Regions from separate parts of the Streptomyces sp. NPDC005483 genome, predicted to be linked through region 1. Evidence: riboswitches for the same ligand, from Rfam matches in the RefSeq annotation. Region 1 holds a riboswitch; each other region holds the start of a gene.

The links. Region 1 has a riboswitch for cyclic di-AMP ahead of ABZT06_RS44010 (C40 family peptidase). Riboswitches for the same ligand answer to the same signal wherever they lie in the genome.
Region 2: linked by a shared signal. The riboswitch ahead of ABZT06_RS40140 (M23 family metallopeptidase) and the one ahead of ABZT06_RS44010 (C40 family peptidase) in region 1 are both predicted to bind cyclic di-AMP.
Region 3: linked by a shared signal. The riboswitch ahead of ABZT06_RS03910 (M23 family metallopeptidase) and the one ahead of ABZT06_RS44010 (C40 family peptidase) in region 1 are both predicted to bind cyclic di-AMP.
Region 4: linked by a shared signal. The riboswitch ahead of ABZT06_RS00910 (M23 family metallopeptidase) and the one ahead of ABZT06_RS44010 (C40 family peptidase) in region 1 are both predicted to bind cyclic di-AMP.

Annotation. Positions count from the first base shown of each region.
Region 1 is NZ_JBEXEA010000044.1:54,788-60,269, reverse strand. Features, by position in the region: partial or broken gene ABZT06_RS44035 (mannosyl transferase) at 1-111, shown strand, start outside; gene ABZT06_RS44030 (hypothetical protein) at 362-613, opposite strand; gene ABZT06_RS44025 (hypothetical protein) at 661-1,044, opposite strand; gene ABZT06_RS44020 (ATP-dependent Clp protease proteolytic subunit) at 1,429-2,064, shown strand; gene ABZT06_RS44015 (hypothetical protein) at 2,072-2,377, shown strand; cyclic di-AMP (ydaO/yuaA leader) riboswitch at 2,716-2,927, shown strand; gene ABZT06_RS44010 (C40 family peptidase) at 2,931-3,404, shown strand; gene ABZT06_RS44005 (DUF6328 family protein) at 3,498-4,097, shown strand; gene ABZT06_RS44000 (ATP-binding protein) at 4,141-4,599, opposite strand; gene ABZT06_RS43995 (helix-turn-helix transcriptional regulator) at 4,814-5,482, shown strand, end outside.
Region 2 is NZ_JBEXEA010000033.1:21,897-27,378, forward strand. Features, by position in the region: gene ABZT06_RS40135 (aldo/keto reductase) at 1-549, opposite strand, end outside; gene ABZT06_RS40140 (M23 family metallopeptidase) at 704-1,729, opposite strand; cyclic di-AMP (ydaO/yuaA leader) riboswitch at 1,741-1,898, opposite strand; tRNA gene ABZT06_RS40145 (tRNA-Met) at 2,209-2,282, opposite strand; gene ABZT06_RS40150 (hypothetical protein) at 2,401-2,661, shown strand; gene ABZT06_RS40155 (histidine kinase) at 2,733-3,890, shown strand; gene ABZT06_RS40160 (response regulator transcription factor) at 3,878-4,528, shown strand; gene ribA (GTP cyclohydrolase II) at 4,532-5,173, opposite strand; gene ABZT06_RS40170 (MarR family transcriptional regulator) at 5,295-5,482, opposite strand, start outside.
Region 3 is NZ_JBEXEA010000002.1:126,012-131,493, reverse strand. Features, by position in the region: gene ABZT06_RS03925 (GNAT family N-acetyltransferase) at 1-231, opposite strand, end outside; gene ABZT06_RS03920 (HPr family phosphocarrier protein) at 429-710, shown strand; gene ABZT06_RS03915 (GntR family transcriptional regulator) at 838-1,533, opposite strand; gene ABZT06_RS03910 (M23 family metallopeptidase) at 1,723-2,475, opposite strand; cyclic di-AMP (ydaO/yuaA leader) riboswitch at 2,489-2,649, opposite strand; gene ABZT06_RS03905 (pitrilysin family protein) at 2,861-4,249, opposite strand; gene ABZT06_RS03900 (pitrilysin family protein) at 4,246-5,482, opposite strand, start outside.
Region 4 is NZ_JBEXEA010000001.1:201,328-206,809, forward strand. Features, by position in the region: gene ABZT06_RS00905 (alpha-galactosidase) at 1-1,715, shown strand, start outside; cyclic di-AMP (ydaO/yuaA leader) riboswitch at 2,024-2,181, shown strand; gene ABZT06_RS00910 (M23 family metallopeptidase) at 2,186-3,118, shown strand; gene ABZT06_RS00915 (Tat pathway signal sequence domain protein) at 3,333-5,482, shown strand, end outside.

The DNA.
Region 1 (5,482 bases):
CCCACTCCCGCCACCACCTGGGTGAAGTCCCACTGCACCCGCATCCGGCCCACCGCCTACCGCCACACCGACAGCAGCTTCGCCCTCTACGACTGCAATCCCCAGCAGTGAGGCGACGCCCGAAGTCAGGGATCGCGGTCAACGGCCGAGTGCCGACGGTCCAACACTCCTACCGCCCGCGCGGTGAACAGTGGGAGTTTCCGAGCTGCATGGTGCCAGGGGGAAGCTGGCCGTGCAGGGAGAACCGCTGGCCCATCCTGCGGCATCTGGGTACGAGCGGCCTGTAGCGGGTGGCGGCGATCGCCGATGACAGGCCAGCTGGCGTCTCCTTCGTTGTTGGCCGCTGCAGGCCGCTTCGTTGTCAGCGGCCCCGCCCGGGCTTCTGCGGCTGTATGCCGGCCAGTAGGGCTGGTTCGTTGCGGACGACGACGGAGAGCCGGGCGGCGCAGGCGCGGGCGCTGAGCACCTCCTTGGCGAGGCGCAGGGTGGAGGGGTCTCGTCGGATGGCGGGTTTGACAGTGACGGCCGCCTCCAGATCGGGACGAGCGACGACTTTGTGCAGGAGGGACATCTCCTGCGTCCTGTGGGCGTCGAAGGGTTCTGCTGTCACCATCGGTCGTTCGCCCTCCAGCCGCCTCTGGCTGGAGGGCGAACGAGTTGTCAAGTATCGCCACGACCTTGTGCGTGCCGAGAATCACGTCCGCGCAGCTCAAGCGGCGTGTTGGTACGCGTGGTCACTCCGCCGAGGCGGTCGTGTCGACGTATGTCGAGGCGAGCGATCTCCATGGGGTCGGTGCTGGATTCGGGGAGTGCGCGCAGCGGCGCGGCTGCCGGCCGGGAGCGATGGGTGCGGTGCTCGTTGTAGAACCGCTCGTACTCACTCAGGGCATGGCGCAGGTGGTGAGCGTTCCAGATGAGGGTGCGGTCGAGAAGCTCGCGGCGGAGGCTGAGCACCCATGTGGAGACGCTTTGCTGCCACCGGCCGGACGCGACAACGCCGCTGATCGCCGAAGCCCCCAACAAGACACCGGCGAGATCCGTCAATACACCAGCTCCGCCACCAGTACCTCGATCACCTGGCCGTGCGTCAGGTCCGATCCAGTTGGTCAACTGACGCACGACAGTTAAGGGCCGGGCCGTCCACACCCACTGACGGACGCTCATACCGCAGCGAGTCGCGACAAACGCGCAGATCAGGGTTGCCGTAGGGAGGACCACTGGCTAATCGCCGAATGCAACGGCGACAACGCTCCCGCCAAAGAACCGTCAAACGGTGACAGGAATGTGAGACACGAGCCCCCACGGTGAGCCATAAATCCCCTCCGACCTGGGCATTTAGCTTGATCGTTAAAATCCGCTCCTATCGAACGCCACGTACGTCCTGTACATTTTTTACAGACAGCTGTCCGCAACGAGGAGGGGTACGCCATGACCCGACCGACCGCCCGTTACGTCCTGCCCGAGTTCCACGAGCGCACGAGCTTCGGGCAGAAGACGATGGATCCGTACTCCAAGCTGCTGGAGGAGCGGATCGTCTTCCTCGGGACGCAGATCGACGACACCTCGGCGAACGACCTGATGGCGCAGTTCATGTACCTCGAGTACCAGGACCCGGACCGGGACATCGCGCTGTACATCAACTCCCCCGGCGGCTCGTTCAGCGCGATGTCGGCGATCTACGACACGATGCAGTACGTCAGTTGCGACGTGGAGACGACGTGTCTCGGGCAGGCCGGCTCCTCCGCGGCGGTGCTGCTGGCGGCGGGCACCCCGGGCAAGCGGTCCGTGCTGCCGGGTGCCCGGGTGGTGATCCACCAGCCCGGGCTGAGCGAGCCCGTGCAGGGACAGGCCAGCGATCTGGCCATCCAGGCCGCGGAGTTGATCCGGGTGCGGGGCTGCCTGGAGGAGATGCTGGTCCGGCACACCGGGCGCAGTCCCGAGCAGGTGAGCGCAGACATCGAGCGGGACAAGATCCTGGACGCGCAGGGCGCCCTGGACTACGGCCTGGCGGACGCGATCGTCCCGAGCCGCAAGTCCGCGCGCACCGCTCCGGGCGCGAGGTGAGGCCTCGATGGTGCCGGACCTGCCACCGCTGCCCGCGCTGACCCGCGCCGAGGGCGAGCTGATCGACCGTTATCTCGACGTGGTCGACCTGCTGGGCCGGATCAACCCGGCCCGGCACGAGGACACCTACGGCGGACTGCGCGCGGCGCAGGCACTGGTGAGCAGGGCGGCCGAGCTGCGCGACGCGCTGGTGCTGATGCACGGCCGGGGTGAGCGTGAACTGCACGCCGCGACGCTGGCACGGGCCCTGCGGGTCCTGGACGGAGAGCGGCGTACGGCCAGGGTCACCGTGCCGCCCGAGCCCGGCGACTGACGCACCGGCAGTGTTTCCGGACGTTCCACGGGTCTGGCGGTGCGTCCGGGGCGCGGTTGAAACGGACCAAAAGACGTACCGCCGTTTGCAGGAGGCGCGGCTCCTTTTTCGCGACCGTCCAGGTTGCGCAACGCGCGTGGTTCAGGAGGGGAATGAGGAGTTTCTGTGCTGGTCGAGGAGGCTGCGGACCCCTGGACGCCCCTTCGAGCGCTCAGGTGTCCACCCGAACGGGTGAGTGGTGAGTAACAACACAAACCCCCGGTTCCATTGGGTTTTTGGGACATCCGTGCGCCAAGATCCCTGACTGACGACAAGCCCCCGCCGCAGCGGCGGGGCGATCCGGGCGGACGCCGAGTCCTGCCGCCGCCCGGATGACCGGTCGACAGGAGTGGATCGGCAGGAGTGGAGGACCCAAGCACGACGGGTCGCCGGAACGGTCACGTCATGACCGGGCCGAGCATCCCTTGGGGTGAAGCCGCGTCAGCGGCCGGGCAACTTCGCCAGCCCGAATCCGACAGGTCATCCTTCACAGGCGGCTGACGAAGGGTTGCGCATGACTGCGCTCAATCGTGTCCCGTCGCTGATGGTCCGAGCCGGTACGGCCTCGGCCTTCGCCATCGCCGCTGTGGGCGGCTCCGTCGTGATCCCGGGCGTCGCAGCCGACGCCGCCGCCTCGACACCGGCGACGCAGGCGCTCAAGGTAGCGGCCTCCAAGAAGGGTTCGCCGTACAAGTACGGCGCCACCGGGCCCCGCCGCTTCGACTGCTCAGGGCTCACGCTGTACTCGTTCAAGAAGGCGGGCAAGAAGCTCCCGCGCACGGCGGCCCAGCAGTACAACAAGACCCGCCACATCGGCGCGGGCAGCCGCAAGGCCGGCGACCTGGTGTTCTTCCACTCGGGTTCGAACGTCTACCACGTCGGCATCTACGCCGGGAAGGGAAAGATCTGGCACGCCCCGAAGACCGGGGACGTGGTGAGGCTGCAGAAGATCTGGACGAAGAGCGTCTGGTACGGCCGGGTCAAGTGACGTCCCGAGGGGGCGGCGGCGACCTGACCTGCCACCGCCCCCTCGGGTCTCCCGGGACGCGTGACACGGGCCCAGATGGTTACCCGTGACGCCATGGCCGACCACCGCCCGTGCACCGCCCGCAACGAGACCCCGCTGGAGCGCGCCGACCGCAACTTCGGCGAGCTGCTCCAGGAACTGCGCGTGACCCAGACCGGGGTGCAGATACTCTTCGCCTTTCTGCTGACCCTGGCCTTCACCCAGCGCTTCCCGTCCCTCGACACCTTCCAGCGCGCCACGTACGTCACCACGCTGCTGCTGGCGGTCGTCGCGGCGGCCCTGTTCACCGCACCGGCGGCCCTGCACCGCTCGCTCTTCCAGCGCGGCGCCAAGGCCCGGATCGTGCAGGTCTCCTCCCGGCTCGCGACGGTCGGCATGGGGGTTCTGGTGCTCGCGTTCACGGGATCGGTGCTGCTCGTGGTGGACGTGACGACGGGCCGGGCCGGCGGAGTGGCCGCGGGCGCGGCGACCCTGCTCGTGTGCCTGGGCCTGTGGGGCCTGCTCCCCCGGCTGGTCCGGCGGGCGGGACTCGCCGAGGAACGGAAGGCGGCGCAGTCGCACTCCACGCCTGCGTCGGCGAGGCGCGAGGTGATCCCGCGAGCCACGGCCCGGCCAGGAACATCACCCCGAGAACCGTCCGCGCGCCTTCGCTGACCCCTTCGGCGCCCCGGGCCGCCCGCGGCCGGTCTGACGCCTCTCACGGCTCCTGCTGCCCCGCCGCTGTGACCGGCTCGGCCGGCACCGCCCACGGGAGTTCGATGGAGACGGTCTTACCGCCTTCCCGGGTGGGCATGACTCTCAGTCGGCCGCCGTACTCGGCGGCGAGCCAGCGGATGATCACCATCCCCCGCCCGTTGTCCTGCTGGACCGCGGCCGGCAGCCGCTTGGGGAAGCGGGGATGGCTGTCGGTGACCCCGATGCGCAGTTGTTCGTCGCGGTCCAGCTCGATGTCCACCGTGAAGGTGGGTGACTGCCCGAAGGTGTGCTGTACGGCGTTGGTGGCGAGTTCGGAGACGATGAGCCGGACGGTCTCGGCGGCGTCCGTGGTGGGCGGCAGCCCCCACTCCGCGAGTGTGCTCAGGACGTAGGTGCGGGCCGCGGAGACCGAGGCGGGTTCGCTCGGCAGAGTGACGGATGCTTCCAGGTGGTCTGCCATGGCGACGTCGTCCCTTTCCGACAGGACCGGAGTCCGACACGGTGCGGATGGTTCGAGTACGGTCCCGGACTGGTGGTTCATCGCCAGAGTGCCATCACCGGGCCTGTGACGGGTGCCGATCCACCGAGATGTGCATATATCTGTCGCTCGAAGCGGTGAACTCTGCGACGCGAGACCGTATTTGGGCGGCTCGTAAGGAGTAAGGAGTAGCGCCATGCAGCACGGCCCCGCGGTGCGCCGGCGGAAACTGGGCGCCGAACTGCGTGCGTTGCGCGCGAGTGCGGGGCTCACCAGCGGTGAAGCGGCCCGGCTCGTGGGCTGGCACCAGTCGAAGGTGAGCCGCATCGAGACCGGTGCCAGCGGGGTGAAACCGGCCGATGTGCGGTTACTTCTCGACGCCTATCGCGTGGGGGACGCGAATCTGCGGGAGCTGTTGCTGGTATTGGCGGGCTCCGACGAGAACGGCGGCCGGCACCACTGGTGGCACGCGTACCGCGGCGTCCTGCCGCCGACGTACCGGGACTTCATCAGTCTGGAGGCCCAGGCGAGCGCGATGCGCACGCTGGAGACCTCGGTCGTGCCGGGGCTGCTCCAGACGCCCGAGTACGCCCGCGCGGTGACCCGGGCCGCGGTGGAGGGTCTCGACGACGAACGTCTCGACGCCCTGGTCGAGGTCCGACTGGCCCGCCAGGACATCCTTCGCGCGCAGCCGCCTCTGAAGTTGAGCGCCGTCCTGGACGAGGCGGTGTTGCGGCGGGAGGTCGGCGGCCCCGAGGTGATGGCCCGGCAGCTGGAGAGACTTCTGGAGGCGGCACGGCTGCCTCAGGTGCGGTTGCAGGTGCTGCCGTTCACTGCCGGGGCGCATGTGGGTATCACGGGGCCT
Region 2 (5,482 bases), on a different contig from region 1:
GTGGGGCTGGAGGGCGACGTACCGCGCCAGGCCCTCGCCGTCGGAGAAGGCGAGGGACTCCGCGAGGCGCGCGGCGGAGATGTTGGAGGCGCCGATCGCCCGCACCTTGCCCGCCTTCACCAGCTCGTCCAGCGCGCCGATGATCTCCTCGACGGGGGTCTCGGGCTTGTCGAAGTGGGTGTAGTACAGGTCGATGTGGTCGGTGCCCAGGCGCCGTAGCGACGCCTCGGCCGCCGCCTTGATGTTCGCGGCGGACAGGCCCGGGAAGTCGGGGTGCTGGCTGACCTTCGTGGCGATGACGACGTCGTCGCGGTGGCCGCGGGCCGCCAGCCACCTGCCGATGATCGTCTCGGACTCGCCGCCGGAGTTCCCGTCGACCCACGACGAGTACGAGTCGGCCGTGTCGACGAAGTTGCCGCCGGCCGCGGTGTACGCGTCGAGGACGGCGAAGGACGTGGCCTCGTCGGCGGTCCAGCCGAAGACGTTGCCGCCGAGGGAGAGCGGGAAGACCTCGAGGTCGGAGGAGCCGAGCTTGCGAAGAGAAGTCATGCCATACGTCAACGCCCGCGCCGGACGCCGGTCTTCCGCCACGGCCGCAAAGTCCTCGTAAACAAACGGAATCAGCCGCTCCGAAGCACCGGCAGCCCTGACGTCGGGGGGACGTCGTCAGGGCTGCCGGAGTTCGCGGGAACTCGCGGGAACGTCAGGGGGTGAGGCCCTTGCCGCGCAGCCACGTCATCGGGTCGATGCCGTCGGCCGAGCCGCCCGGGTGGACCTCCAGGTGCAGGTGCGCGCCGGTCACGTTGCCCGTGGCGCCCACGCGGCCGATGACGTCACCCGTGCCGACCTTCTGGCCGACGCTGACATTGATCGAGGACTGGTGGCAGAACCACAGCTCGGTGCCGTCGTCGAGGGTGAGGATCGTGCGGTAGCCGTAGGAACCGGCCCAGCCGGCCTGGGTGATGGTGCCGCTGTGGATCGCCTTGATGAGCGTGCCCGTGGGGGCGGCGAAGTCCAGGCCCGTGTGGTAGCCGGAGGACCACAGCGAACCGGCCTGACCGAAGGTCCCGGTGATGGTGTACGACGAGGTCGGCAGCGTGTACTGCTTGGCGAGCTCGGCCAGGCGCGCGGCCTCGGCCTTCTTCGCGGCCTCCTCCTCCGCCTTCTTCTTCGCGGCGGCGGCCTTCTCCTGAGCGTCCTTCTCCGCCTTGGCGGCGGCCGCGTCGGCCTCCTTCTGGGCGGCGTCCGCGACGGCCTGGGCGGCCTTGGTGTCGATCTGGTCCTGCTGCACCTCGGCCTGGGCCAGGATGCGCGAGCGCAGCGCCTCACCGGCGTCCGAGGTGCCCTGGGCGGTGTCGGCGGTGGTGGCGCCGACGCTGCTGAAGGCGCTCGTGTCGTCCGCGGCGGTGTCGGAGTCGTTCGAGATGAGCGAGCTCACGGAGCCCAGGTCGGGCATGGAGATGGAGACCGGCGGCTTGCCGGTGTTGGCGCTGGCCATCCCGCCCGCGCTGACGGCGGCTATGACGCCGACGCCGAGAACGGTGGAGCTACGGGCGAATCCTCCGCCGCGCTGCTTGGTGACGCGATGCCGGCCTCGTACGGGAGCGAGGGAGTCCGCGGTGGGGTTCCACTCGCCGAGCGGGGCCTCGTCGTCGGCGCGGTAACCGCCGTACACGAGGGTGTCGCTGTTTACGTACGGCGCCTCGGGGGCAGGCGGGTTGGACGCCACGTGGGCGCGCTCCTTTCCTTCCTTCTCGCCTACCGGGTTAGCTGACGGGTTCGGAGCAGGAAGGTCTCCTACGCGCGTATACCGGCCGTGCTGCCACGGCGGCGTACGAGCGATTCACCCCAAGTTGGTGGTTCCCCGGTTCCCTTGCGGAATTCGGCGCGTGAGCACGGAGCCGTCTCTTGTGACGGCTGGGACGACCGCGCTGCGTTATCGAACGTTAATAGACCCGGGGGCCCGATTCCAAGCTGTTCCGCTTGATCATTAACGAAATCCCGCTGGACTTACGGCCCATGAACGGCGAAAAACGGGCGAGTTGGCCCTTCCTCAGGCAACACACAGGCATTGACGGTATGTCAGCTCTTGCGCGGAGGGCGGTCACTCACTCACCCGGCGTCACGAAGACGTCGTACCGTGTGACACGGCCGGGAAAACACTCAGGGCCGGAGTCCAGTGAATGGACTCCGGCCCTGAGCCTTGAGTAGCGGGGACAGGATTTGAACCTGCGACCTCTGGGTTATGAGCCCAGCGAGCTACCGAGCTGCTCCACCCCGCGTCGTTGTGTGACCAGCATACGTCATCCGCGAGGTGGTTCGCGCCAGGGTTGTTCCGGAGGCCCGGTTTCCCGCTCGGCGGCGTACCGTGGCGCCCCTCACGCGCACGAGGAGGGGCCCATGGCGGCAGCCGATGAGCGACCGGTGGAGATCGGCAAGCGGGACATCCCGCTGTCCGGCGGCCGGACGCTGCGGGTGACGGAGTTCGGCAACGGCAGCATCCGACTGGCGGTGCAGGCCGGTTCTCCCTATGTGGTGACGAGCCTGGAGCAGATCGACGACGGAGCCGTCCTGAGACTCTCTCCCGGCCGCGAGGGGTCCAACGCCCACCGGAACTGGGTACGGGACCAAGGGGCCGCCGCGGACGGCCACGGGGAGTGAGCCTCGCCCCGCCCCCGATGGTGTAGCGGGCTACACCGTGCGCCGGGGGTCGTTCGTCTAGCGTGAGCCGCATGTGGAAGTCGGTGCGGCGTGCGGCGATGGCGACCGTGCATCTCTTCGTGGCCGCGGCGATGTGCTTCGGCGTGTACCTCTTCATCACGGTGCTGCTGATCGCCGCCGTGGGCACGGTCGCCGTGGTCGGCTGCTGGCTGCTGCCCGAGGCCGTGCTGCTGATACGGCGGATCGCCGGCGCCAAGCGGAACCTGACCACTCTGTGGACGGGCAGGGAGATCCCCGAGGCGTACACGCCGATGACCGGCACGCTCCGCGAGCGGCTGCGCATCTCGGTGCGGGACCCCGGCACGCTCAGGGACTTCCGCTGGATGCTCGCCTACTACCTCTACGGCGCCCTCCTCGCCCTCGCCCTCGCCCTCCCGCTGTGGCCCCTCGGCCTGGTGGTCGACGGTGTGTGGGCCGGGGCGCTGCGCCGCGACCCCGTCGTCCTTCCGCTGATCGTGCGGCTCGCGGACACCGAGGCCCGCTGGTCGACCGTGCTGCTCATGCCCTCCCCGAAGGCCAGGCTGGCCCGGCGGGTCGAGGAACTGAAGGAGACCCGGGCCGACGCGATCGCCGCGCACGAGGCCGAACTGCGCCGCATCGAACGGGACCTGCACGACGGCGCCCAGGCCAACCTGGTGGCGCTGTCGATGCGGATCGGCCTCGCCAAGCGGGCCTACGACCGTGACCCCGACGCCGCCCGCAAGCTGCTGGACGACGCCCAGTCGCAGGCCGAGCAGGCGCTGACCGAGCTGCGGCACGTGGTGCGCGGGATCCACCCGCCGATCCTCACCGACCGGGGTCTGGTCGGCGCGGTGCGGGCGCTCGCCGCCGGCAGCGGACTGGCCGTGCGTGTGGACGACGGCGGTCTGGACGCGGGCACCCGGGCGCCCGCGGCGGTGGAGGCGGCCGCCTACTTCGTGGTGGCCGAGTCGCTCACCAACGTCGCCAAGTACAGCGGTACCGACCGGGCCGAGGTCCGGCTGGCCCGGACCCGGCGCGGGCTGACCGTGCGGGTGCGGGACGAGGGCCGGGGCGGCGCCGACGAGTCCGCGGGCTCGGGGCTGCTCGGGATGCGGCGCAGGGTCGCCGCGCTCGACGGGACCTTCGAAGTGACCAGCCCCGCCGGGGGCCCGACCGTGATCGATGTGGAGCTGCCGTGCGTGTGGTGATCGCCGAGGACAACGCCCTCCTGAGAGAGGGGCTCGTCCTCCTGCTGACGTCCTCCGGGCACGAGGTCGTGGCCGTCGTCGGCACCGGCCCGGAGATCCTGCCCGCCCTGCTCGACCACCGGCCGGACGTGGCCGTGCTCGACGTGCGGATGCCGCCCGGGTTCCGCGACGAGGGGCTGCGGGCCGCCCTGGAAGGGCGGGAGCGGATCCCGGGACTCCCGGTGCTGGTGCTCTCGCAGTACGTCGAGGAGTCGTACGCCGCCGAGTTGCTGGCGGGCGGCTCCAGCGGGGTCGGCTACCTCCTGAAGGACCGGGTCGGCCGGGTCGACGAGTTCCTCGACGCGCTGGAGCGGGTGGCGGCGGGCGGCACCGCGCTCGATCCCGAGGTCGTCACCGAGCTCCTGACCCGCCGTCGCGACACCCCGCTCGACTCCCTCACCCCGCGCGAGCGCGAGGTGCTGAAGCTGATGGCCGAGGGGCACGACAACACCACCATCGCGAAGACTCTCGTGGTCACCGAGCGCGCGGTCAGCAAGCACATCGGCAACGTCTTCCTCAAGCTGGGCCTGCCGCCGAGCGACAGCGGCCACCGGCGGGTCCTGGCCGTGCTGGCCTATCTGGCGCACACGCCCAGGTGAGGTTCAGCCGACGACGAGTTCGGTCAACTCCGCCAGCGGCAGCGTGTGCTGGGTCTGCAGGACCTTCGCGCGCAGGTAGCGGACGTTGTGGGCGGTGGTGAAGACCCCGGTGGGGACACGGTCGCGGACGTCGATGCCGAGGTCGCGCAACTGGCCCGCCTTGTCGGGGTTGTTGGAGAGCAGGTCGAGCTCGGCGATCCCGAGGGCCTGGAGCATCTGCGCGGCCGCCGTGTAGTCGCGGGCGTCCTCGGGCAGGCCGAGGGCGGTGTTCGCGGCGTAGGTGTCGAGGCCCTGGTCCTGGAGGGCGTACGCGTCGAGCTTGTTGTAGAGGCCGATGCCGCGGCCCTCCTGGCGCAGGTAGAGCAGGACACCACCGCGCTCGGCTATGCGCTCGACCGCCTCGCGCAGCTGCGGGCCGCAGTCGCAGCGGGCGGAGCCGAAGACGTCGCCGGTGAGGCATTCGGAGTGCAGGCGCACCAGCGGGACGGCGCCGGGGGCGGGGTCGCCGAGGACGACGGCGAGGTGCTCCTGCCCGTCGGCCAGGCCGTGGAAGGTGACGAGTTCGGCGTCTACGCGGTAGCCGTCCCCGAAGCGCAGCGGGACGCGGACGCGGGAGCGCTGGGTGGCGGCGGGCAGGTCGGGCATGCGGGTACTCCGGTCCGTAGGCACACCTGCTTCAGATTTGAAGCAGTTCTACTGGTCGAGACCCTACCCCATGCTTTAAATTTGAAGCAACGGGTTTATGGCGTTCGTCACGCAGGGCTTCTCACGAACAGGACGGGGACGACCGCCGGCGCCACGGGACCTCCTCGGAGGGCCCGTCCTCCCCCAGGAGCCCGGCGGTGACACTGGTGAAGATCTCCTCCAGCTGCCCCACCTGCTCCGGGGTGAGCCGGTCGAAGAGCGCGGCGCGGACCGTCTCCACATGGCCCGGCGCGGCCCGCTCCAGCACCG
Region 3 (5,482 bases), on a different contig from region 1:
GTCCACAAAGTCGTGGTGCGTGAAGCGGTGGACGTCCTTGGCGGACAGGCGAGGGTAGGGCGCGAAGAAGCGGTAGTACTTCGACTCGTCCGAGACCTGCTCGTAGAAGCTGACCAGGCGATCGGCGTCGTCGACGGTGATGGGCCTGATGCGCGCGGTGCCGCCGTCGCGCAGCACCACGTCGGCCTCCCAGTGGGCGGGGTACTCGTGCCGGTCCGACGCGCTCTGCATGGGCCCCAGAGTACGGCTCGCGTACGACAACGGCGCGAGGCAGTCTGTGGAGAACGCGCGAGAACGCGCAAGGACGGAAGTCGGGCCGAGGCCGCGGTCCGACGTCTCACCCCGGAGGGACTCCAGGTCCGTTCCGGAGACGCTTCACGTGTGGGAAACTGGTCTAGACAACCCTGAACACCGAAGGGCAGCATCACATGGCTGAGCGCCGCGTCAACGTCGGCTGGGCCGAGGGCCTCCACGCCCGCCCCGCTTCCATCTTCGTCCGGGCCACCACGGCCGCAGGTATCCCGGTGACGATCGCCAAGGCCGACGGCAACCCCGTCAACGCGGCCTCCATGCTGGCCGTTCTCGGCCTGGGCGCGCAGGGCGGCGAGGAGATCGTCCTCGCCTCCGACGCCGAGGGCGCGGACGCGGCCCTCGACCGGCTCGCGAAGCTGGTCGCCGAGGGTCTCGAGGAGCTTCCCGAGACCGTCTGAGCAAAGGTGCCCTGAAAAGCATCGAAGGGCTCGTCCGAATTATCGGGCGGGCCCTTCGCATTTCCCTTCCGCGGGCAGCAGAAATAGTCCCCCGCGAATTACTCCCTCTTTGTATACGGTGCCCGTGTTAATGCCGCACACCCGTCACGTTTACAGGATGTTGCGAGGTCCTCACACGGTCCGCGCGGTCCTGCCCGGAAACGAACCGCAGCCGGTGCACCGCGCCCGAGCGCTCGGTGTGCAGCGCCGTGATCGCCCGCGCGCGCTCGCCGTCCCCGCGTGCCACCGCGTCCACGATCGCGCCGTGCTCGACCCAGGACTCCACGGGGTCGGCGGGCGCGTCCACGACGTACATCCACGCGATCTTGTGCCGCAGCTGGGTCAGCATCGAGGTCAGCGCCGGGCTGCCGGAGGCTTGCGCGAGCGTCTCGTGGAACCAGCCCCCCAAGGAGCGCAGATCGTCGCTGTTGCCCCGCCTGGCACGCTCCTGGCCCAGCCTGACCAGGCCGCGCAGCACCTTCAGATGGGCCTCGGTGCGCCGCTGGGCGGCCCGGGAGGCGCCGAGCGGTTCCAGGAGCATGCGCATCTCCAGGAGGTCGGCGCCCTCCTGCTCGGTCGGTTCGGCCACGCACGCGCCCGCGTGCCGCCGCGTCACCACGAAGCCCTCGGCCTCCAGGGTGCGCAGGGCCTCGCGGACCGGGACGCGGGAGACCCCGTAGCGGCGGGCGAGCAGTTCCTCGGTGAGCCGGCTCCCGCGCTCGTGGACACCGGCGACGATGTCGTCGCGGATCGCCGTGCATACCGAGTGCGCCGGAATACGCATGTCCGACCTCCGTCTTAATCCCCGTGAAACGTCGCCGATTGACGTGTGTTCAGTGACTCTATTGCAATGAGCGGGAATTTCCGACGGCGGACCGGAATCCAGGGATATTTTTTGGACAACGGGGCGCTGGAAACGACGAAACCCCGGCTCGGAAGAGCCGGGGCCTCGCCAGGATCGCGCGGTGGGTCGTCAGACGTTCACGCCGTGCGAGCGCAGGTACGCGACGGGGTCGATGTCCGAGCCGTACTCGGGGGTGGTGCGCGCCTCGAAGTGCAGGTGCGGCCCGGTGGTGTTGCCGGTCGCGCCGGACAGCCCGATCTGCTGGCCGGGGGTGACCGACTGGCCGACCGAGACGCCGATGGACGACAGGTGGCCGTACTGGGTGTACGTGCCGTCGGCCATCCTGATCACGATGTTGTTGCCGTACGCCCCGCCCCAGCCGGCCTCGACGACGGTGCCGCGGCCGACCGCGTGCACGGAGGTGCCGCTGGCGGCGTGGAAGTCGACACCGGTGTGGCTGCCGGACGACCACAGGGAGCCGCCGCTCTTGTAGCCGGTGGAGATGTAGGAGCCGGAGATCGGGGCGACGAAGGCGTTGAGGCGCTTGCGCTCGGCCTCGCGGGCGGCGCGCTCCTTGGCCTCGCGTATCTCCTTGGCGCGCGCCTCGGCCTTGCGCTTGGCCTCCGCCGCCGCCTTCTTCTGCGCGGCGGCCTGCGCCTGGGCCTCGGCCTGGGCGTCGAGCTGGTCCGCGAGGGAGTCGCCGACGCTGACGACCGGCATCAGGCCGGTCTGCTCGACGGAGTTGTCGGCGGCGAGCGCCGGGGCGGCGAGGGTGCCGATGACGCCGGTGGTGGCGAGGGCCGCGACGCCTGCCGCGCGGGCGGTGGTGCGCTTGATGCGGCTGGGACGACGGTGCTTCCCGGTGGCGCAGGTGAACGCCATGTGGTGGCTGGTCCTTTCCTTCCTTCTCGCCTACCGGGTTAGCTGACGGGTTCGGAGCAGGAAGGTCTCCTACGGACCCCCTCGCGGTGCGCGGGCGTCCGATTCACCCCAGGGACTTGGTGGGTCCCCGGCTCCCCTGGCTCGCGCCATGCGGGGACTCGGCGATGACTGTCCGGTGCCGCGGGCGCGGCTCGGTGCCTGACGGACAGCCCAGAGGACGCTAAGCGGGGCCACTTTCAATCCCCAAACCGATCGGGGTGTTTGTAGCGCATCCCACAGGGCAGACAGGCAACCTCCTGCCCAATTCGGACATCTAAGAGATCTGGGTGTCGAAGGGGCCCTGGCGACACTCGTGTCACCAGGGCCCCTTCGAGTCAGGGTTCGTCTACTCGGCCGTCACGACCTTGACTTCGCCGATGCCGAGGGCCTCGACGGGCTCCTTGATGGCGGCCGCGTCACCGACCAGGATCGTCACCAGCCGGTCCACCGGGAAGGCGTTCACGACCGCGGCGGTGGCCTCGACGGTGCCGGTCGCGGCGAGTTGCTGGTACAGGGTCGCCTGGTAGTCGTCGGGCAGGTGCTGCTCGACCTGGTCGGCCAGTGTGCTCGCGACGGCCGCCGCGGTCTCGTACTTGAGCGGCGCCACACCGACGAGGTTCTGTACGGCGACGTCCCGTTCGGCGTCGGTGAGTCCGCCCTCGGCGAGCGTGCGCAGCACCTTCCACAGGTCGTCCAGCGCGGGACCGGTGTTCGGGGTGTCGACCGAGCCGCTGATGGCGAGCATCGCGGCGCCCGAGCCGTCCGGGGCGGACCTGAGGACCTGGCCGAACGACCGTACGCCGTAGGTGTAGCCCTTCTCCTCGCGCAGGACGCGGTCCAGGCGGGAGGTGAGGGTGCCGCCGAGGCAGTACGTGCCGAGCACCTGCGCGGGCCACACGCGTGCGTGCCGGTCGGCGCCGACGCGGCCGATCAGCAGCTGCGTCTGGACGGCGCCGGGGCGGTCCACGATGACGACCCGGCCGGTGTCGTCGGCGGTCACCGGCGGTACCGGGCGCGGCTGAGCCGTGGAGCCGGTCCAGGAGCCCAGGGTGTCGGCGAGCAGCGCGTCCAGGTCGATGTCGGTGAGGTCGCCGACGACCACGGCGGTCGCGGTGGCGGGCCGCACGTGCTTCTCGTAGAAGGCGCGTACGGCCGCGGAGTCGATGTTCTCGACGGTCTCCCCGGTGCCCTGGCGCGGGCGCGACATGCGCGAGTCCGCCGGGAACAGCTCCCGGGAGAGCTCCTTGGCGGCGCGGCGGGACGGGTTGGCCAGCTCGTGCGGGATCTCGTCGAGGCGGTTGCGGACGAGCCGCTCGACCTCGCTGTCCGCGAACGCGGGTGCCCTGAGCGCGTCGGCGAGCAGTCCGAGCGCCTTGGCGAGGCGGGAGGCGGGCACTTCGAGGCTGAGGCGGACGCCAGGGTGGTCGGCGTGCGCGTCGAGGGTGGCGCCGCAGCGCTCCAGCTCGGCGGCGAACTCCTCGGCGGAGTGCTTGTCGGTGCCCTCGGAGAACGCGCGCGCCATGATCGTGGCGACACCGTCCAGGCCGGCCGGCTCGGCGTCCAGGGGCGCGTCCAGGAGCACCTCGACGGCGACGACCTGCTGGCCGGGGCGGTGGCAGCGCAGCAGGGTGAGGCCGTTGTCCAGCGTCCCGCGCTCGGGGGCGGGGAAGGCCCAGACCTTGGGCTCGCCCGCCTGCGGCTGCGGGTGGAATTCCATCGCGGCGAGCTCGGTCACTTGGCCGCCTCCTCGTTGTCGTCGCTGGCTTCTACGGTCGCCGCGGCTTGCGGGTCCTCGGCGGCTTCCTCGGCGCTGTCGGCGATCTCGGCCGGGGCGGTGGGCTCGTAGACGAGCACCGCGCGGTTGTCGGGGCGCAGCTTGGCCTTGGCGACCTCCCGCACCTCCTCGGCGCTCACCTCCAGGACGCGTTGTACGGCGGTCAGGGCGAGCTGCGGGTCGCCGAACAGGACGGCGAAACGGCACAGTTCGTCGGCGCGGCCCGCGACGGTGCCGAGCCGGTCCAGCCACTCGCGCTCCAACTGGGCCTGGGCGCGCTCCATCTCCTCGGCCGTGGGGCCCTCCTCGGCGAACCGCGCGAGCTCCTCGTCGATGGCGGTCTCGATGACCGGCACCTCGACATCGCCGGAGGTCTTCACGTCGAGCCAGCCCAGCGAGGGCGCACCGGCCAGGCGCAGCAGGCCGAAGCCGGCCGCGACGGCCGTACGGTCGCGCCGTACGAGCCGGTTGTAGAGGCGGGAGGACTCGCCGCCGCCGAGAACGGTCAGGGCGAGGTCGGCCGCGTCCGCCTCGCGGGTCCCGTCGTGCGGCAGCCGGTAGGCGGCCATCAAGGCGCGCGCGGGGACCTCCTCCTCGACGACCTCGCGCAACTGCTCACCGATGATCTCGGGCAGGGAGCCGTCGCGGGGCGCGGGCTTGCCGTCGTGCGAGGGGATGGAGCCGAAGTACCTCTCGATCCAGGCGAGCGTCTGCTCCGGGTCGATGTCGCCGACGACCGACAGGACGGCGTTGTTGGGGGCGTAGTACGTGCGGAAGAACGCGCGCGCGTCCTCCAGCGTGGCCGCGTCCAGATCGGCCATCGAGCCGATCGGGGTGTGGTGGTAGGGGTGGCCCTCCGGGTAGGCGAGCGCGGTCAGCTTCTCGAACGCGGTGCCGTAGGGGACGTTGTCGTAGCGCTGCCTGCGCTCGTTCTTGACGACGTCGCGCTGGTTCTCCATCGACTCGTCGTCGAGGGCGGCCAGGAGCGAGCCCATGCGGTCGGCCTCCAGCCAGAGCGCGAGCTCCAGCTGGTGGGTCGGCATGGTCTCGAAGTAGTTGGTGCGCTCGAAGCTGGTGGTGCCGTTGAGCGAGCCGCCCGCGCCCTGGACGAGCTCGAAGTGCCCGTTGCCGTGCACCTGCTTCGAGCCCTGGAACATCAGGTGCTCGAAAAGGTGAGCAAGGCCGGTACGCCCC
Region 4 (5,482 bases), on a different contig from region 1:
GGATGCGCGACGACATCCTGGAGCGCTGGGTGACTCTGGACAACCAGGGCCCGGCCCCGGTCGAACTGCTGCGCGCCGACTCCGCCACCTGGACCCTGCCCGACCGCGAGGACGGCTGGCGACTGTCCCAGCTGCACGGCCGCTGGGCCGCAGAGTCCCTGCTCTCCCGGACCCCGCTCACCTACGGCGAGAAGGTCATCGGCAGCCGCCGCGGCCACACCGGCCACCAGCACCTGCCGTGGGTCGCGCTCGACACCGACGCAACCGAGGAGCGGGGCGAGGTCTACGGCGTCGCCCTCGGCTGGTCGGGGTCCTGGCGGATCGCTGTGGCGCAACTGCCCGACGCGCGCGTGCAGATCACCGGCGGCGCCGGATACGACGACTCGGGGCTGCTCCGGCTGGCGGCCGGGGAGTCCTTCACGACGCCCCTCTTCGCCGGTCTCTGGAGCGACGAAGGCTTCGGCGGCGCCAGCCGAGCCTGGCACGCCTACCAGCGGGCGTACGTCATCCCGGACGCGGACCAGGACCGACCCGTGCTGTTCAACTCCTGGGAGGCCACGAACTTCGACATCTCCGAGGAGCAGCAGCTCACCCTGGCCCGACGTGCCGCGTCGATCGGCGTCGAGCTGTTCGTGGTCGACGACGGCTGGTTCGGCGCCCGCACCAGTGACCGGGCCGGGCTCGGCGACTGGGCGCCCAACCCCGACCGCTTCCCCTCCGGCCTCAAGCCGCTCGGTGACTCCGTGCGCGCGCTCGGCATGCAGTTCGGCATCTGGGTCGAGCCGGAGATGATCAACCCGGACAGCGAGCTGTACCGTGCCCACCCGGACTGGGTGCAGTACCAAGCGGGACGAAAGCGGACGGAGTTCCGCAATCAACTCGTACTGAACCTCGCACGCGAGGATGTTCAGGAGTATCTGTGGGAGCAGCTCGACACCCTGCTCTCCTCGGCCCCGATCGACTATGTGAAGTGGGACTTCAACCGCTGCTTCACGGACGCGGGCTGGCCCGGCGAGCCCTACCCGCAGCGCCTGTGGGTCGACCATGTGCGCGGCTTCTACGCCCTGCTGGACCGGTTGCGGGAGGCTCACCCGGGCGTGGCCTTCGAGTCCTGCTCGGGGGGTGGCGGCCGGATCGACCTCGGGGTGCTCGGCCGTACCGACCAGGTGTGGACCTCGGACAACACCGACCCCCTCGACCGGCTCGCCATCCAGCACGGCTTCAGTCAGATCCACCCCGCGCGCGTGATGGCGGCCTGGGTCACCGACAGTCCCAACACCCAGCTCAACGGACGGGTGAGCTCTCTGCGGTTCCGGTTCGTGAGCGCGATGGCCGGAGTGCTCGGAGTGGGTGGGGACCTCTCGGAGTGGACCGATGAGGAGCTCGCCGAAGCCGGGCGGTGGGTGGGTCTCTACAAGGAGATCCGGCCCCTGGTGCAGCGCGGCGACCTCTACCGGCTGCGGCCTCCGCGGGGCGGACTGAGCGCGGTGCAGTACGTGCTCGGGGGCGAGACCGTCGTCCTCGCCTGGCTTCAGGCACAGAAGTACGGCGAGCCCGTCCCCTCGCTGCGGCTGCGGGGGCTCGACCCGGCGGCGTCGTACGAATGCCCCGAAACGGGCGAAGTTCACCGGGGGGTCGTATTGCTGCATCACGGGCTCCGTACCGGTTTGCGTGGAGACCTTGATGCGACGGTTATCCGACTGCGTCACATATAGGGCTTCTGTCCGAATTGATGGCCTCCTTCCAGCTCCGCCCGGGATGAGGGTTCCTGTGAATTCGTGACGTGAGGAGCGTCATATCCGTGACGGTGCGTCGCCCGTCATGTTCACGTAATTCGCAGGCCGCTCAAGGGGATTTGGGCGGGTGGAGGGTGCTCGATTCACGCAGGGTGACCGGTAATTCGCATTCGGGATCAAGGGAAACGCATATCCGGGCAACCTCTCACTTGTCCCTTTGTGTCTTGCTCGTTTACGTTCGCCACCGATCCGGTCGGACGCCCAATCCTGCCGCCGAACGGATTCCCCACACTCACTCACCCGTGCACGGCAGGAGCGGGGGACCCACAGGTATCACCGCCTGTTCCGGTCTCCGGAACGGCTTGGGGTATAGCCGCGTCTCGGCGCGGCCGGGCATCTCCAGCCCGCACCCGACAGCTCACCTCGCAGGCGCCGGAGAGGAATTCGCCATGCCCGCGAAGGGTAAGCACCGCCGTCCGAAGTCCCAGCGTTTCACCCGCTCGATCGCCGTCGCCGGAACCGGAGGCGCCGCGCTCGCGCTGCCGTTCATAGGCGCCACCGGCGCTCACGCCGCCACCCCGCAGTCCGTTTCGGAAAAGGCCGTTCAGTCGATTCCGGTCTCGCAGAAGTCCGCCGAAAAGACCGCTGCCGAGAAGAGCACCGCGAAGACCTCGACGGTGCGCACCTATTCGGTGCGGGTCGGCGACTATCTTTCGAAGATCGCCGATGAACAGAACGTCAGGGGTGGCTGGAAGAGGCTCTACGCCGACAACCGTGCGGCCATCGGCGACGACCCGTCGCTGATCCACCCGGGCCTGAAGCTCTCGATCGACAAGAAGGCAAAGGCGAGCACGGCGAAGACCGGGTCCTCCTCCTCGGCGTCCTCGGCGAAGGCCGAGAAGGCGGAGTCGAAGAAGTCGTCCTCGAATTCAACGGCTGCCACCCAGAGCTCCGACACGACCAGCAGCTCCAGCGGCTACACCCTCCCGGTCAGCGGCGCCACCATCGGAACGGGCTACCGCGTCGCGGGCAGCATGTGGTCCAGCGGCTACCACACCGGCGTCGACTTCGTCGTCCCGACCGGCACCTCGCTCAAGGCCGTGGCCGCGGGCACGGTCGTCTCCGCGGGCTGGGGCGGCGCCTACGGCAACCAGGTCGTCATCAAGCTGAACGACGGCTACTACGCGCAGTACGCCCACCTGTCCCAGCTCTCCGTCTCGGCCGGTCAGACCGTGACCGAGGGTCAGCAGATCGGCCTCTCCGGCGCGACCGGCAATGTGACCGGCCCGCACCTGCACTTCGAGATCCGCACCACGCCGGACTACGGCTCCGACGTGGACCCGGTCGCCTACCTCCGCTCGAAGGGTGTCGCCGTCGGCTGACGCCCCCCTGTGCCACCGAAGGCCGGACCCCGATCCCCGGGTCCGGCCTTCGGTGTTTCGTCAGCGACTCCCACGCGTGAGTGTGTGCCCCTTCATGATCACTTCATTGCGTTCTTGTGGCGAGGGGGCTCAGGGCGTCGACAGGGAGGGGAGGGTGGAGACAGAGTGAACTCCGTTGCCGCGTAAGCGCTTTCTACGACCTTCGGAGGTCACCGTGTCCGGCGTCGACCGACGCACCGTCTTCAAGGGCGCCGCAGCCGCGGCCGCCCTCACCCAGTTCTCCTGGGCCCAGTCCCGTACCGCCGCCGCGGCGGCCGGCGACGACGACGACACCGAGCTCCACTGGCTGGAGGGCTCTCCGCCCGACGCCCACGCCGGTGCCACCTGGGGCGTGCCGTGGGCGCGCGGCACCCACCGCCCGGAGCAGCGGTTCCGGCTCGCCACCACCGGCGGCGACGAGGTCCCGGTCCAGAGCTGGCCCACCGCCTACTGGCCCGACGGCTCGGTGAAGTGGACCGCGCACGCGATCGCCCCCGACGCACCGCGGGCCGACGGCTATCTGCTGAGCGCGGGCAGTCCGGCCGAGCCCGCCCACCGGGTCACCGTCGGCCGGGGCGTCGGCGGCCGGATCGAGGTGTCGACCGGCGTGATCACCGCCGTCTTCGGGGCCAAGGGCTCCGACACCGTCGTACGCGGCATCCGGCGCGGCACGACCGAGATCGCGCGCGACGGACGGCTGGTGGCCCTGCGCCAGGACTCCGTGCGCGAGGGCGCGGACCTCGACAGCTTCGCGGGCCGGATCGAGAAGATCACGGTCGAGCAGGACGGCCCCGTCCGTGCCGTGATCCGGGTCGAAGGGCGGCACCGGCACGGCGGCAGGGCCTGGCTGCCGTTCGTGCTGCGGTTCGCCTTCTTCGCCGGTGCGGAATCCTTCCGCCTGGTGCACACCTTCGTCTGGGACGGCGAGCAGCGGCCCGGCTCCGACCAGGGTGACTTCCTGCGCGGACTCGGCGTCCGCTTCACCGTGCCGCTGAGCGATCAGCCCTACGACCGCCACGTGCGGTTCGCCGACTCGGGCGGCGGCCTGTTCAGCGAGGCCGTCCAGGGAGTCACGGGGCTGCGGCGCGACCCGGGCGCGGCGGTGCGGGCCGCGCAGATCGCCGGCGAACGGCTGCCGGACACCGCCACCTGGGACACCCGGGTGGCGAGCCGGCTGGCGTACATCCCGCGATGGGGCGACTACACGCTCACCCAGCCGACCGCCGACGGCTACCAGATCCGCAAGCGCACCACGGCGGGCTACGGCTGGATCCCGGCCGCGGCCGGACAGTGCGCGGCCGGCTTCGGATACGCCGGCGGCGCGAGCGGCGGACTCGCCTTCGGCCTGCGGGACTTCTGGCAGCGGCACCCCGCCCAACTCGATGTGCGCGGCGCCGAGTCCGCGGCCGCCGAGGTCACCCTCTGGCTCTACTCACCCGAAGCCCAGCCCCTCGACCTGCGCTTCTACCACGACGGCCTCGGTCAGGACACCTACGAGGAACAGTCCGACGGCGGCCTGGAGATCACGTACGAGGACTACCAGCCGGGCTTCGGCACCCCGTACGGCATCGCCCGCACCAGTGAACTGACCTTCTGGGCCGTGGCGAAGACCCCGCCCGCCGATGTCCTGGCGGCCCAGGCGAAGGCCGTGGCCGCACCTCCGCTGCTCGCCGCCACTCCCCAACGGCTGCGCTCCGCAGGCGTTTTCGGCGACTGGGCGCCCGTGGACCGCTCCTCGAAGGCCCGCGCGGTGCTCGAGGACCACCTCGACGACCTGTTCGCCTACTACCGCGACCAGCGCGAGGAACGCCGCTGGTACGGCTTCCTCGACTACGGCGACGTCCAGCACACCTACGACAACGACCGGCACGTCTGGCGCTACGACATCGGCGGATTCGCCTGGGACAACTCGGAGTTGGGCACCGACCTCTGGCTCTGGTACCACTTCCTGCGGACCGGCTCCGCCGAGGTGTTCCGGTTCGCGGAGGCCATGACCCGGCACACCGGCGAGGTCGACGTCTACCACCTCGGCAAGTGGGCGGGCCTCGGCACCCGGCACGGAGTGCAGCACTGGGCGGACAGCGCAAAGCAGGTCCGCATCTCCACGGCCGCCAACCGTCGCTTCCACTACTACCTCACCGGCGACGAGCGCACCGGGGACCTGCTGAGCGAACTCGCCGACGTGGAGCTGACGTTCCTCGAGGTCGACCCGCAGCGCAAGGTGCGCACCGACGGCTACGAGCCCGGCGACCGGCACGCCCTGTCGGTCGGCTTCGGCACCGACTGGGGCGGGATCTCGGCAGCCTGGCTCACGGAATGGGAGCG